DNA from 3 places in the Streptomyces sp. NPDC041713 genome. Region 1 is predicted to be linked to each of the others. Evidence: riboswitches for the same ligand, from Rfam matches in the RefSeq annotation. Region 1 holds a riboswitch; each other region holds the start of a gene.
What was found. Region 1 has a riboswitch for cobalamin ahead of ACZ6CV_RS05860 (ribonucleoside-diphosphate reductase subunit alpha). Riboswitches for the same ligand answer to the same signal wherever they lie in the genome.

Region 1 (3,921 bases):
GGTTGCAGACGGCCGTCTCGCCGTCGTCCGTGACCTCCAGGATCTCCGTGCACAGGTTCGAGGAGTGCACGGTGTGGCCGGGCTCGGCGGTCTGGTTGGCGGTGCGGTTGGCGGCGTCCTTGAACGTCATCCAGCCGTTGCCGGTCTGCGCGAGGGTGCGCATCATCCGGCCGTACAGCTCACGGGCCGGGATGGTCTTCTTGGCCAGGCCCGCGGCCTCCGCCTTGCGGTACGCGGCGTCGAAGTCGTCGCCCCACAGGTCGACGAGGTCCGGCACGTCGGACGGCGAGAAGAGCGACCACGGCAGGTCGGCGGCGACCCGGCGCATGAACTCGTCCGGGATCCAGTGCGCGAGGTTGAGGTTGTGCGTGCGGCGCGCGTCCTCACCGGTGTTGTCGCGCAGCTCCAGGAACTCCTCGATGTCGGAGTGCCAGGTCTCCAGGTAGACCGCGGCCGCGCCCTTGCGCCGCCCGCCCTGGTTGACCGCGGCGACCGAGGCGTCCAGCGTCTTCAGGAACGGCACGATGCCGTTGGAGTGCCCGTTGGTGCCGCGGATCAGCGAACCGCGGGAGCGGATGCGGGAGTACGAGAGACCGATGCCGCCCGCGTGCTTGGAGAGCCGCGCGACCTGGTGGTAGCGGTCGTAGATCGAGTCCAGCTCGTCCAGCGGGGAGTCGAGGAGGTAGCAGGACGACATCTGCGGGTGGCGGGTGCCGGAGTTGAAGAGCGTCGGCGAGGACGGCAGGTAGTCCAGGCGGCTCATCAGGCCGTACAGCGCGGCGACCTCGTCGAGCGCGCGGACGCTGTCGTCCTCGGCGAGGCCGCTCGCCACGCGCAGCATGAAGTGCTGCGGCGTCTCGATGACCTGGCGGGTGATGGGGTGGCGCAGCAGATAGCGGCTGTGCAGCGTGCGCAGGCCGAAGTAGCCGAAGCGGAAGTCGGCGCCGTCGGCGAGCGCGGTGTCCACGAGCGCGTCGAGCCGGGCGGCGTGCGCGGCGACGAAGTCGGCGGTGCGGTCGGCGATCAGGCCCTCGCGGTGGCCGACCGCGATCGACTCGGTGAACGAGCGCACGCCCTGCGTGGCGGCCTCGGCGGCGACGGAGAGGGAGAGCAGCCGGGCGGCGAGCTTGGAGTACGCCGGGTCCTCGGAGATGAGCCCCGCGGCCGCCTCGGTCGCCAGCGTGCGCAGCTCCGCCTCGTCGGCCCTGGCCGAGCGGCCGCGCAGCGCGGCGGCGGCGACCCGGCCGGGGTCGGCGTCGGGGAGGTCGGCGGTGAGGTCGGTCAGGGTGCGCAGCAGCGCGGTCCCCGGCGCGTCGGCACCCTCGGTGCCGTCGGTGCTGGCACTGGGTCGCGGTGCCCGCGCTGACGCAGGTTCGGCAGGCGCGATGGTCACGTGGAGCTCTCCCTCGCTCGGCTCTGGGCCTGCGCGAGGGGACGGCACACACGGGCGCACCCGGACAGGGCGGCGTACCGCGTCCACCGGCCCATTCCACGAGGCCCGGACGGTCGGCACCCGGGCCGGACGGCACGGGTGCGCTGCTGGCAGGTCTTCGGACTCCGCGTACGACAAAGGCGTACACGTCCACCGTTGCGGGACAGTTCCGGACTTGCACCGGATTCCCCTGCGGCGACAGCGAGCACGAGCATACATCTTGTGTCGGCCCGCGGAAGCAGGCCCACATCTTGTGTCGGATCGCGGGGGATGGGGCCTAGAGTGTCAACGCGTAGGTGAGCAGCGGGAGGTCGGGGAGCGGGCACCAGTCGCGCTCCGGGGTCCGCGTGAAGCCGAGGCGTTCGTAGAGCCGGTGTGCGGTCCGCATGGAGGGCGAGGAGGACAGCACGAGCCGGCGCCGGCCCGCCTCCCGGGACCGCTGCACGCACGCGCGGACGAGTAGTTCGCCGACCCCGCGGCCGCGCGCCGCGGGCGAGACCGCCAGCATGCGGATCTCCGTCTCGTCGTCGCGCGCGATGTCGGCCAGGGCGCCGCCGGAGGGCACGAAGGTGACGCCGCCGAGCAGCGCGCCGTCCGCGGTGCCGTCCGCCACGGCGACCAGGATCTCGGCGTGCGCCGCGCGCCCCGCCACGTCCCGCAGCACGGGCAGGTACTGGTCGTCCGCCCCATAGTCCAGGTGTCCGTCGTCGAGATAGGCCTGCGCGGTGAGGTCGCCCAGCGCCGCGTACTCCTCGGGGCGTGCCGTTCTGATCGTGATGTCCATGGGGCGCAGTGTGCAACAGCGCACGACAAAGGGCCGCCGGTTTTCCGGCGGCCCTCCGGTGTCGGCGGGGCGGGAGCGGACTCAGCTCCGCGGGAGCGGGCTCAGTGGCCGGCGCCCGCGGTGGCCGGCGGCAGTTCCTCCACGACGCCGGGGTCGCCCGCGTCCGCCGTGTAGTCCTCCGGAGACGTCTCGTCGACGCCCTCGGGGGCCTTCAGCGCCTTCAGGACGAAGGTGAGGACCACGGTGACCACCACGTTCAGGACGAAGGCGGTGAGGCCGATGTAGCCGATCTCGCCGATGCCCGGGATCGTGTCGGAGGAGCCGCCGAAGTGCTTCTGCGTGGGCGAGGCGACGCCGTACGCGGCCAGCGTGCCGTAGACCATGCCGACCGCCCAGCCCGCGAGCAGCGCCCAGCGGTGGAACCACCGGGTGAACAGGCCGCCGACCAGCGCGGGCATCGTCTGCAGGATCCAGATGCCGCCCAGCAGCTGGAAGTTGATCGCCACGGTCTTGTCCATGCCGAGGACGAAGATGAGGGCGCCCACCTTCACCAGGAGCGAGACCAGCTTGGAGACCTTGGTCTCCTGCTCGGGCGTCGCGTCGGGCTTGATGAAGTCCTTGTAGATGTTGCGGGTGAAGAGGTTCGCGGCCGCGATGGACATGATGGCGGCGGGCACGAGCGCGCCGATGCCGATCGCGGCGAAGGCGACGCCGGTGAACCAGTCGGGGAACATGTCCTCGAAGAGCTGCGGGATGGCCAGCTGGCCGTTGTCGACCTTGACCCCGGCGGCGATCGCCATGAAGCCGAGCAGCGCGAGCAGGCCCAGCATCAGCGAATAGAGCGGCAGGATCGTGGTGTTGCGGCGGATGACGTTGCGGTTCTTGGAGGAGAGCGTCGCCGTGATCGAGTGCGGGTACATGAAGAGCGCGAGCGCCGAGCCGAGCGCCAGCGTCGCGTACGTCCACTGGCCGGCCTCGGGCGGCGCGAGGGCGCCGCGCGGTTTGCCCGTGCCCTCGTTGACCACCCCGAAGGCGTCGCCGGCCTTGGCGAAGATGTCGTCGAAGCCGCCGAGCTTGATCGGGATGTAGATGATCGCGACGGCGATGACGAGGTAGATCAGCCCGTCCTTCACGAACGCGATCAGCGCGGGCGCGCGCAGCCCCGAGGAGTACGTGTACGCCGCGAGCACCGCGAACGCGATCAGCAACGGCAGGTCCTTGACGAACCAGTTGGTGTCGGGGCCGCCACCGATGCCCATGACGTCGAGAACGGCCTGGATGCCGACCAGTTGGAGCGCGATGTACGGCATCGTGGCGAGGATGCCGGTGACCGCGACGGCCAGCGAGAGCCCCTTGGAGCCGAACCGCCCGCGCACGAAGTCCGAGGTGGTCACGTAGCCGTGCTTGTGCGAGACCGACCACAGGCGCGGCAGGAAGGTGAAGATCAGCGGGTAGACGAGGATCGTGTACGGGACGGCGAAGAAGCCGGCCGCGCCCGCCGCGTAGATCGCCGCCGGGACGGCCACGAAGGTGTACGCGGTGTACAGGTCTCCGCCGAGCAGGAACCAGGTGACCCAGGTGCCGAACGACCGTCCGCCCAGGCCCCATTCGTCCAGGGACTCGGTCTCGGCCCTGCGCCAGCGCGCGGCCAGGAAGCCCATCGCCGTGACCGCGACGAAGAAGAAGATGAAGACCCCGAGGGCGA
Region 2 (3,921 bases), on a different contig from region 1:
TCGTCCCAGACGGGGCGGACGCCGAGCAGCGCCATGGCCTCCGCGACGTCGTCGCCCGCGGTGCGCATCGCGCTGGTGCCCCACAGGGACAGGCCGACGGAGGTGGGGTACGCGCCGTTGTCGGACTTGTACCGCTCCAGCAGGGAGTCGGCCAGCGCCTGGCCGGTCTCCCACGCGAGGCGGGACGGCACGGCCTTGGGGTCGACCGAGTAGAAGTTGCGGCCGGTCGGCAGGACGTTGACCAGGCCGCGCAGGGGAGAGCCCGAGGGGCCCGCCGGGACGAAGCCGCCGTTCAGGGCGTGCACCGCGTGGTCGAGCTCGGCGGTGGTGCCTGCGAGGCGCGGGACGACCTCGCGGGCCGCGAACTCCAGGACGGCGGCGACCTGTTCACCCTGGTCGGTGGGGAGCGCGGCGAGGTCCCAGTCCGCGTCGTCCATCGCCTGGACCAGCGCGCGGGCCTTCTCCTCGGCCTCGTCGGCGCCGGTGCGGGTCGCCGCGGACTCGTCGAGACCGAGGGCCTCGCGCAGACCCGGCAGCGCGGTGGTGCCGCCCCAGATCTGGCGGGCCCGCAGGATCGCGAGGACGAGGTTGACGCGGTCGGCGCCCGCCGGGGCGGCGCCGAGCACGTGCAGACCGTCGCGGATCTGCATGTCCTTGATCTCGCAGAGCCAGCCGTCGACGTGCAGCAGGAAGTCGTCGAAGCCGTCGTCGTCCGGACGGTCCTCAAGACCCAGGTCGTGGTCGAGCTTGGCGGCCTGGATGAGCGTCCAGATCTGCGCGCGGATCGCGGGCAGCTTCGCCGGGTCCATGGAGCTGATCTGGGCGTATTCGTCGAGGAGTTGCTCCAGGCGGGCGATGTCGCCGTAGGAGTCGGCGCGCGCCATCGGCGGCACCAGGTGGTCGATGAGCGTGGCGTGCACACGGCGCTTGGCCTGCGTGCCCTCGCCCGGGTCGTTGACCAGGAAGGGGTAGATCAGCGGCAGGTCGCCGAGCGCGGCGTCCGGGCCGCAGGCGGCGGAGAGCCCCGCGTTCTTGCCGGGCAGCCACTCCAGGTTGCCGTGCTTGCCGAGGTGGATCATCGCGTCGGCGCCGAAGCCGCCGTCGGACGCGGCGGCCGCGATCCAGCGGTATGCCGCCAGGTAGTGGTGCGACGGCGGCAGATCCGGGTCGTGGTAGATCGCGATCGGGTTCTCGCCGAAGCCGCGCGGCGGCTGGATGAGGATGAGCAGATTGCCGCGGCGCAGGGCGGCGAGCACGATGTCGCCCTCCGGGTCGCCGCCGTCGCCCACCCGGGACCGGTCCAGGAACATCTCGCCGGGCGGCGGCCCCCAGTGGCCCTCGACGGACGCGCGCAGCTCCGCGGGGAGCGTCGCGTACCAGCGCTTGTAGTCGGCGGCCGGGATGCGCACCGGGTTGGCGGCGAGCTGCTCCTCGGTCAGCCACTCCTGGTCGTGGCCGCCCGCGTCGATCAGCGCGCGGATCAGCTCGTCGCCGTCGCCGGAGACCAGGCCGGGGATGTCGGCCTCGGGCCCGAAGTCGTACCCCTCGGCGCGCAGCCTGCGCAGCAGCGCCACGGCGGAGGCGGGGGTGTCGAGGCCGACCGCGTTGCCGATGCGGGAGTGCTTGGTCGGGTACGCGGACAGGACCAGCGCGAGGCGCTTGTCGGCGGCCGGGATGTGCTTCAGGCGGGCGTGCCGCACGGCGATGCCGGCGACGCGGGCCGCGCGCTCGGCGTCGGCCACGTACGCGGGAAGCCCGTCCTCGTCGATCTCCTTGAAGGAGAAGGGGACCGTGATGAGGCGGCCGTCGAACTCCGGCACCGCGATCTGGCTCGCGGCGTCGAGCGGCGAGACGCCCTCGTCGTTCTCCTCCCAGGCGGAGCGCGACCCGGTCAGGCAGAGCGCCTGCAGGATCGGCACGTCCAGGCCGGACAGGGCGCCCGCGTCCCACGACTCGTCGTCGCCGCCCGCGGAGGCCTCGGCGGGCCTGGTGCCGCCGGCCGCGAGGACGGTGGTCACGATGGTGTCGGCGGCGCGCAGCGCGTCGATCAGCTCCGGCTCGGGGGCGCGCAGCGAGGCCACGTACAGCGGCAGCGGGCGGGCCCCGGCGTCCTCGATGGCGCCGCACAGGGCGTCCACGAAGGCGGTGTTGCCGCTCATGTGGTGGGCGCGGTAGTAGAGCACCGCCACGGTCGGGCCCTCGACGTCCGCGCGGGCCGTGCGCTCCAGCGGGCCCCAGGACGGGGCGGGCGCGGGCGGCTCGAAGCCGTGGCCGGTGAGCAGCACGGTGTCGGAGAGGAAGCGGGCCAGCTGCTCCAGGTTGGCGGGGCCGCCGTGCGCCAGGTAGGCGTGCGCCTCGGCGGCGATGCCGACCGGCACGGTGGAGGACGCCATCAGCTGGGCGTCGGGTGCCTGTTCGCCGGTGAGCACGACGACCGGGAGGCCGGTGGCGATGAGCTGGTCCAGGCCGTCCTGCCAGGCGCGTACGCCGCCGAGGAGGCGTACGACGACGAGGTCGACGCCGTCGAGCAGGGCGGGCAGCCCGGCGAGGTCCAGGCGCGAGGGGTTGGCGAACCGGTAGTCGACCGGGCCTCCCGCCGCGCGGGCGCTGAGCAGGTCGGTGTCGGAGGTCGACAACAGCAGAAGCATGCGGGCGCAGGCCTTCCTCGGGGTGTCCGCGCCCCGGGTGGTCGTATGGACGGCGGGAGTTCCTGGCTCACCCCACGGGTGGGGCTCACAGTGGCGGGACCGCGCCGGATTCGCACCGGGCTTCCTCCCTCGGGTCCTGGTGGACCCACGCCGTCGCTGGCGTCGACGGACTTGGCAGCCCGCCGCCTGCATAGTAAGTCCTGCCCGCCGCGAGCGGGGCGGCCACCTGCCGGGACGGCCCGTCTCGGGAGGCGACCGGCCGGATCGGCGTGGGTATGCTCGCCGCCATGCCGCCCACCCGAACCCCCTCCCCAGACCAGGGCGAATCCCCCATACGTGACCGGGGTGACGCCTGCCCCGGAGCACTCCGCCTGCACCTCGCCGACGACGGCCGCCTGGCCCGACTCCGGTTGCCCGGCGGCCTCTTGACGGCCCGTCAGGTCGAGGTGCTCGCCGATGTGGCGGAGCGCCTGGCGGACGGCAACCTCAGCGTCACCTCGCGCGGCAACATCGAGCTGCGCGGGCTCGGGGAGACCTGCGGCGGCGAACTCTCCCGACTGCTCGCCGATGCGGGCCTGCTGCCCTCGGAACGGCACGAACGCGTCCGGAACGTGGTGGCGTCCCCCCTGGCCACGACGGACGGACTCGGCCACGCCGACGTGCAGTTGTGGGCCCGTGAGCTGGACGGACTCCTCTGCGGCGCGGAGTGGACGACACAGCTCTCCGGCCGCTTCCTGTTCGTCCTGGACGACGGCCGCGGAGATGTGGCCGGACTGGGCGGCGATGTGACCTTGATCGCAGAATCGGGGGGTACGGCGGTCGTACGGGTCGGGTCGAGTGCCCTCCGCGTCACCGCATCCGACGCACCACGGGCGGCCCTGGCCGCAGCCGAAGCCTTCCTGACCGCGGCCCACGAGGCGGGCAACGGCGCGTGGCGGGTACGGGAGCTGCCGCCGGGGTGGGACGTGGACGTGGCGGGGGCGTTGGAGGGGGCGGGGGTTGCGGCGACGGCCACCGCTGAGGCACGGGTCGGCACCTTGGGCGTGCCGGTCCCCACCGCTGAGACACCCGTCGGCCCCGCGGGCGCGCCGGTCGCCACCCCGGACGTACCCGTCACTGGTCCGCCCGTACCCGTCACCGGCCCGCCCCCACCCGGTGTTCACGGGCGGGCCGTCCTCGTCAATGCCCCCCTCGGGCGGGTGGGCGTCGACGCATGGCGGGCCTTGCTGCCGTTGCCCGGTGGCGAGCTGCGGGTCACGCCCTGGCGTGGCTT
Region 3 (3,921 bases), on a different contig from region 1:
GGCGGGGATCGCCTCAAGTCCCGTACGCAGCAAGGCCGCTGCCTCCTCGGCGCTCGGTACACGCGGGGAGTGGATGTCGTACACGCCGGGTCCTGCCTCGCGCGGGTAGCCGTGAGCGGCGAGTTCGCGGGCGACCTGCATGTGGGAGCGGGCCGCCTCCAGGCTGATGACGTCGGCGTCGAGGTCGTCGATGGCCTGCACGATGTCGCCGAACTCCGCGTAGCACATGTGCGTGTGGATCTGCGTGTCCGGCCGCACCCCGCTGGTGCTGAGGCGGAAGGACTCGGTGGCCCATTCCAGGTAGGCGGGGTGGTCCGCGGCGCGCAGCGGGAGCGTCTCGCGCAGGGCGGGCTCGTCGACCTGGATGACCGAAGTCCCGGCCGCCTCCAAGTCGTTGACCTCGTCGCGCAGGGCGAGCCCGACCTGGCGGGCGGTGTCGCCGAACGGCTGGTCGTCGCGGACGAACGACCAGGCGAGCATGGTGACGGGGCCGGTGAGCATGCCCTTGACGGGCCGGCCGGTCAGCGACTGCGCGTACGTCGTCCAGCGGACCGTCATCGGCTCGGGCCGTGAGATGTCGCCGGCGAGGACCGGCGGTCGGACGTAACGGGTGCCGTACGACTGGACCCAGCCGTGCTGCGTGGCGAGGTAGCCGGTCAGCTGCTCGGCGAAGTACTGCACCATGTCGTTGCGTTCGGGCTCGCCGTGCACGAGGACGTCGATGCCCGCCTTCTCCTGGAAGGACAGGACCCCGCGGATCTCGTTCCTGATGCGCTCCTCGTATCCGTCCGTGTCGATCCGCCCGGCCCGCAGGTCCGCGCGGGCGGTGCGCAGTTCGGTGGTCTGCGGGAAGGAGCCGATGGTCGTCGTCGGAAGCAGCGGCAGACCGAGAGCGGCATGCTGGGCCGCCGCGCGCTCCGCGTGCGGCTGGGAGCGGCGGGTGTCGGCCTCGGTGACCGCGGCGGTGCGGGCGCGAACGGCCGGGTCGCGGGTGAGGGCGGAACCGGCGCGGGAGTCCAAGTCCGCGCGGTTGGCGGCGAGTTCGGTCGCGATGGCTTCGGTGCCCTGGGAGAGCCCGCGCGCCAGCAAGGAGATCTCCCGCGTCTTCTGGCGGGCGAAGGCAAGCCAGCGGGCGACCTGCGGATCGATGTCCCGCTCGGCGTCGGCGTCCAGCGGGACGTGCAGGAGCGAGCAGGACGCGGCGACGTCCACGCGGTCGGCGAGGCCGAGGAGCGTGCCCAGCGTGGCGAGGGACTTCTCCAGGTCGTTGATCCAGATGTTGCGGCCGTTGACGACGCCCGCGACCAGCCGCTTGCCCGACAACCCGCCGACGGAGGCGAGGTCGCCGAGGTTGGCGGCGGCCGTCTCGGTGAAGTCGAGGGCCAGACCGTCGACCGGCGCCTTGGCCAGGATGCCGAGCGCGTCACCGAGGCGCCCGAAGTACGAGGCGACCAACAGCTTGGGGCGGTCGGTGAGAGCTCCGAGGTCGCGGTAGGCGCGCTCGGCGGCGTTCAACTCGGCCCGTGTGCGGTCCTGGACCAGGGCGGGCTCGTCCAGCTGGACCCACTCGGCGCCCGCCGCGCGCAGGTCCGCGAGCACCTCGGCGTACACGGGCAGCAGCCGGTCGATGAGCGTCAGCGGGTCGAAGTCCGCGGCCACGCCCGGCGCAGGCTTGGCGAGCAGGAGGTACGTCACGGGGCCCACCAGGACGGGGCGTGCCGTGTGCCCGATCGCGAGGGCTTCCGTCAGCTCGGCGACCTGCTTGGCGGAGTCGGTCCGGAACACGGTGTCGGGGCCCAACTCGGGCACCAGATAGTGGTAGTTGGTGTCGAACCACTTCGTCATCTCCAGCGGCGCCACGTCCTGCGTGCCGCGCGCCATCGCGAAGTAGCCGTCGAGGGCGTCGGCCTGGACGGCTGCGCGGTGCCGCTCGGGGACAGCGCCGACCATGACACTGGTGTCGAGAACGTGGTCGTAGTACGAGAAGTCCCCGGTCGGCACCTCGTCGATGCCGGCGTCGGCCAACTGCCGCCAGTTGGCGCGGCGGAGGTCCGCCGCGGTCTCCCGGAGGGCGGCAGCGGTGACGCGGCCCTTCCAGTAACCCTCGACGGCCTTCTTCAGTTCCCGGTTCTGGCCCTGGCTGGGGTAGCCGTACACGGTGGCTCGTGCCGCCGCGGTCGCGGGCTGCGCTGTCACGGAACTCTCCTTCGCGAGATGTGTCCTGGTTCTCCCGGAGACCGGACATGGCGCGAAGGGACGACCGACCGGGCGGACCACGTCGCGGGCGGATGCCGCGCGTGCCGCTCGATATGTACGCCGACCCGCCCACGAGGTCACCGAAAGGGCCGCACGCGATCCGTCACGTGCGGGCAACGGGCAGGTCTTCGGACTCGCGGGCACGTCGCGTGTCGGCCGGACACGGGACACCTACTGGCCGTCGCTTCCCGGACCCGGTCGGGTCCAGTGCTGTTGACGGCGGTCGTTCCCACTCACCGCTGCGGGGCAGTCCCGGACTTACACCGGGTTCCCTCTTACGACGCATCCCGCCTGGCGGACGGGGCGAACCAGCTGCACCGCTCACCCTAGGCGCACGCAAACCGATCGCCCACCCCGGCCGGCAGGTCGGAATGTGAAGCGGGTCACGAGCGTGACAGCGGTGGGACCGGATCCGGTGTCAGTGGGCCGGGCTAGCGTGGGGAGCGATGAGCCCGGCGCGAGCGAACGAAGGTAGACCATGACCACATTGGAGAACCGGCCGAACACCGCACTCCTCGTCGTCGACGTGCAGCAGGACGTCGTCGAGGGGAGCCACCGGCGCGACGAGGTCGTCGCGAACATCTCCGGGCTCGTCGAGCGGGCGCGGCAGGAAGGGGTTCCGGTCGTCTGGGTGCAGCACTTCGACGAGGGACTCACGCGCGGGAGCGACGGCTGGCGGATCGTCCCTGAACTCACGCCCGAGGACGCCGAGCCGCTCGTCGAGAAGAGCTACGGCGACTCGTTCGAGGACACCACGCTGGAGGCCGTGCTGTCGCGGCTCGGGGTGGGGCGGCTCCTCGTCGCCGGCGCGGAGACCGACGCGTGCATCCGCTCGACGCTCCACGGCGCGTTCGTCAGGGGTTACGACGCGACGCTGGTCAGCGACGCGCATACGACGGTCGACAAGACCGCCTGGGGCGCGCCGACGCCGGACTTGGTCGTCGCGCACACGAACCTGTACTGGGCCCACCAGGCGGCGCCGGGACGGACGGCGGGGGCGGTCGAGACCAAGAACGTCGTCTTCGACAACGCCTCCTGACGAGCCGCGCCTCCCGACGCCCCGGTCGGCCTGAGCCCCACCCCGGCGCGGCTCAGTGACTGCCCACGAGACCCAGGCCGGGGCCGCCGGACAGCAGCGGGCGCAGGGCCGCCTGCGCCCGCTCGAAGTAGCCCGGCACCTTCGTCGCGCTCTGCGCGTACCGTGCCGGGAGCGGCGCGTCGAAGGCCGGCAAGGTCACGTTCTGCAAGACGGCGGACCTGGCCATCGACGCCCGGGACGCCGCTCCGGACGAGTCCACGGGCCGGATCGACATCACCATGATCAACCGGGGCTCGACCACCTGACATCGACGGCAGCGGCGACAGCCTCTCGCACCCGACCAACCTTCTGGTGACGCCCCCGAACGAGACCCACTCGGTGACCCTGAAGTGGCCCGAGGGCGCGGGAGCGATCAAGGGCGCCTACACCGACGTCGAGGTCTACCCCACGCACAACACGAACTAGTCGCGGTGTGGAGTCTCGGAGAACCCGGCATCCGTCGAGTGGGAGAACTCGACGCCGCGAAACGTCAGTTACCGGCAGGGAAGAGGACTGCCGCCACGTGCCGGGTGTCCGCGTATTCGATAACGGACGTGATCCGGCCGGCGTGGACCGTGTAGATCCCG

Region 2: linked by a shared signal. The riboswitch ahead of cobN (cobaltochelatase subunit CobN) and the one ahead of ACZ6CV_RS05860 (ribonucleoside-diphosphate reductase subunit alpha) in region 1 are both predicted to bind cobalamin.
Region 3: linked by a shared signal. The riboswitch ahead of metE (5-methyltetrahydropteroyltriglutamate--homocysteine S-methyltransferase) and the one ahead of ACZ6CV_RS05860 (ribonucleoside-diphosphate reductase subunit alpha) in region 1 are both predicted to bind cobalamin.

What each region holds. Positions count from the first base shown of each region.
Region 1 is NZ_JBVIZY010000002.1:216,553-220,473, reverse strand. It holds gene ACZ6CV_RS05860 (ribonucleoside-diphosphate reductase subunit alpha) at 1-1,393, opposite strand, end outside; cobalamin riboswitch at 1,525-1,657, opposite strand; gene ACZ6CV_RS05855 (GNAT family N-acetyltransferase) at 1,710-2,216, opposite strand; gene mctP (monocarboxylate uptake permease MctP) at 2,318-3,877, opposite strand.
Region 2 is NZ_JBVIZY010000006.1:273,412-277,332, forward strand. It holds gene cobN (cobaltochelatase subunit CobN) at 1-2,648, opposite strand, end outside; cobalamin riboswitch at 2,685-2,816, opposite strand; gene ACZ6CV_RS20685 (cobalamin biosynthesis protein CobG) at 2,924-3,921, shown strand, end outside.
Region 3 is NZ_JBVIZY010000004.1:30,085-34,005, reverse strand. It holds gene metE (5-methyltetrahydropteroyltriglutamate--homocysteine S-methyltransferase) at 1-2,196, opposite strand, end outside; cobalamin riboswitch at 2,359-2,585, opposite strand; gene ACZ6CV_RS13460 (isochorismatase family protein) at 2,735-3,295, shown strand; gene ACZ6CV_RS13455 (hypothetical protein) at 3,348-3,503, opposite strand; gene ACZ6CV_RS13450 (nuclear transport factor 2 family protein) at 3,825-3,921, opposite strand, start outside.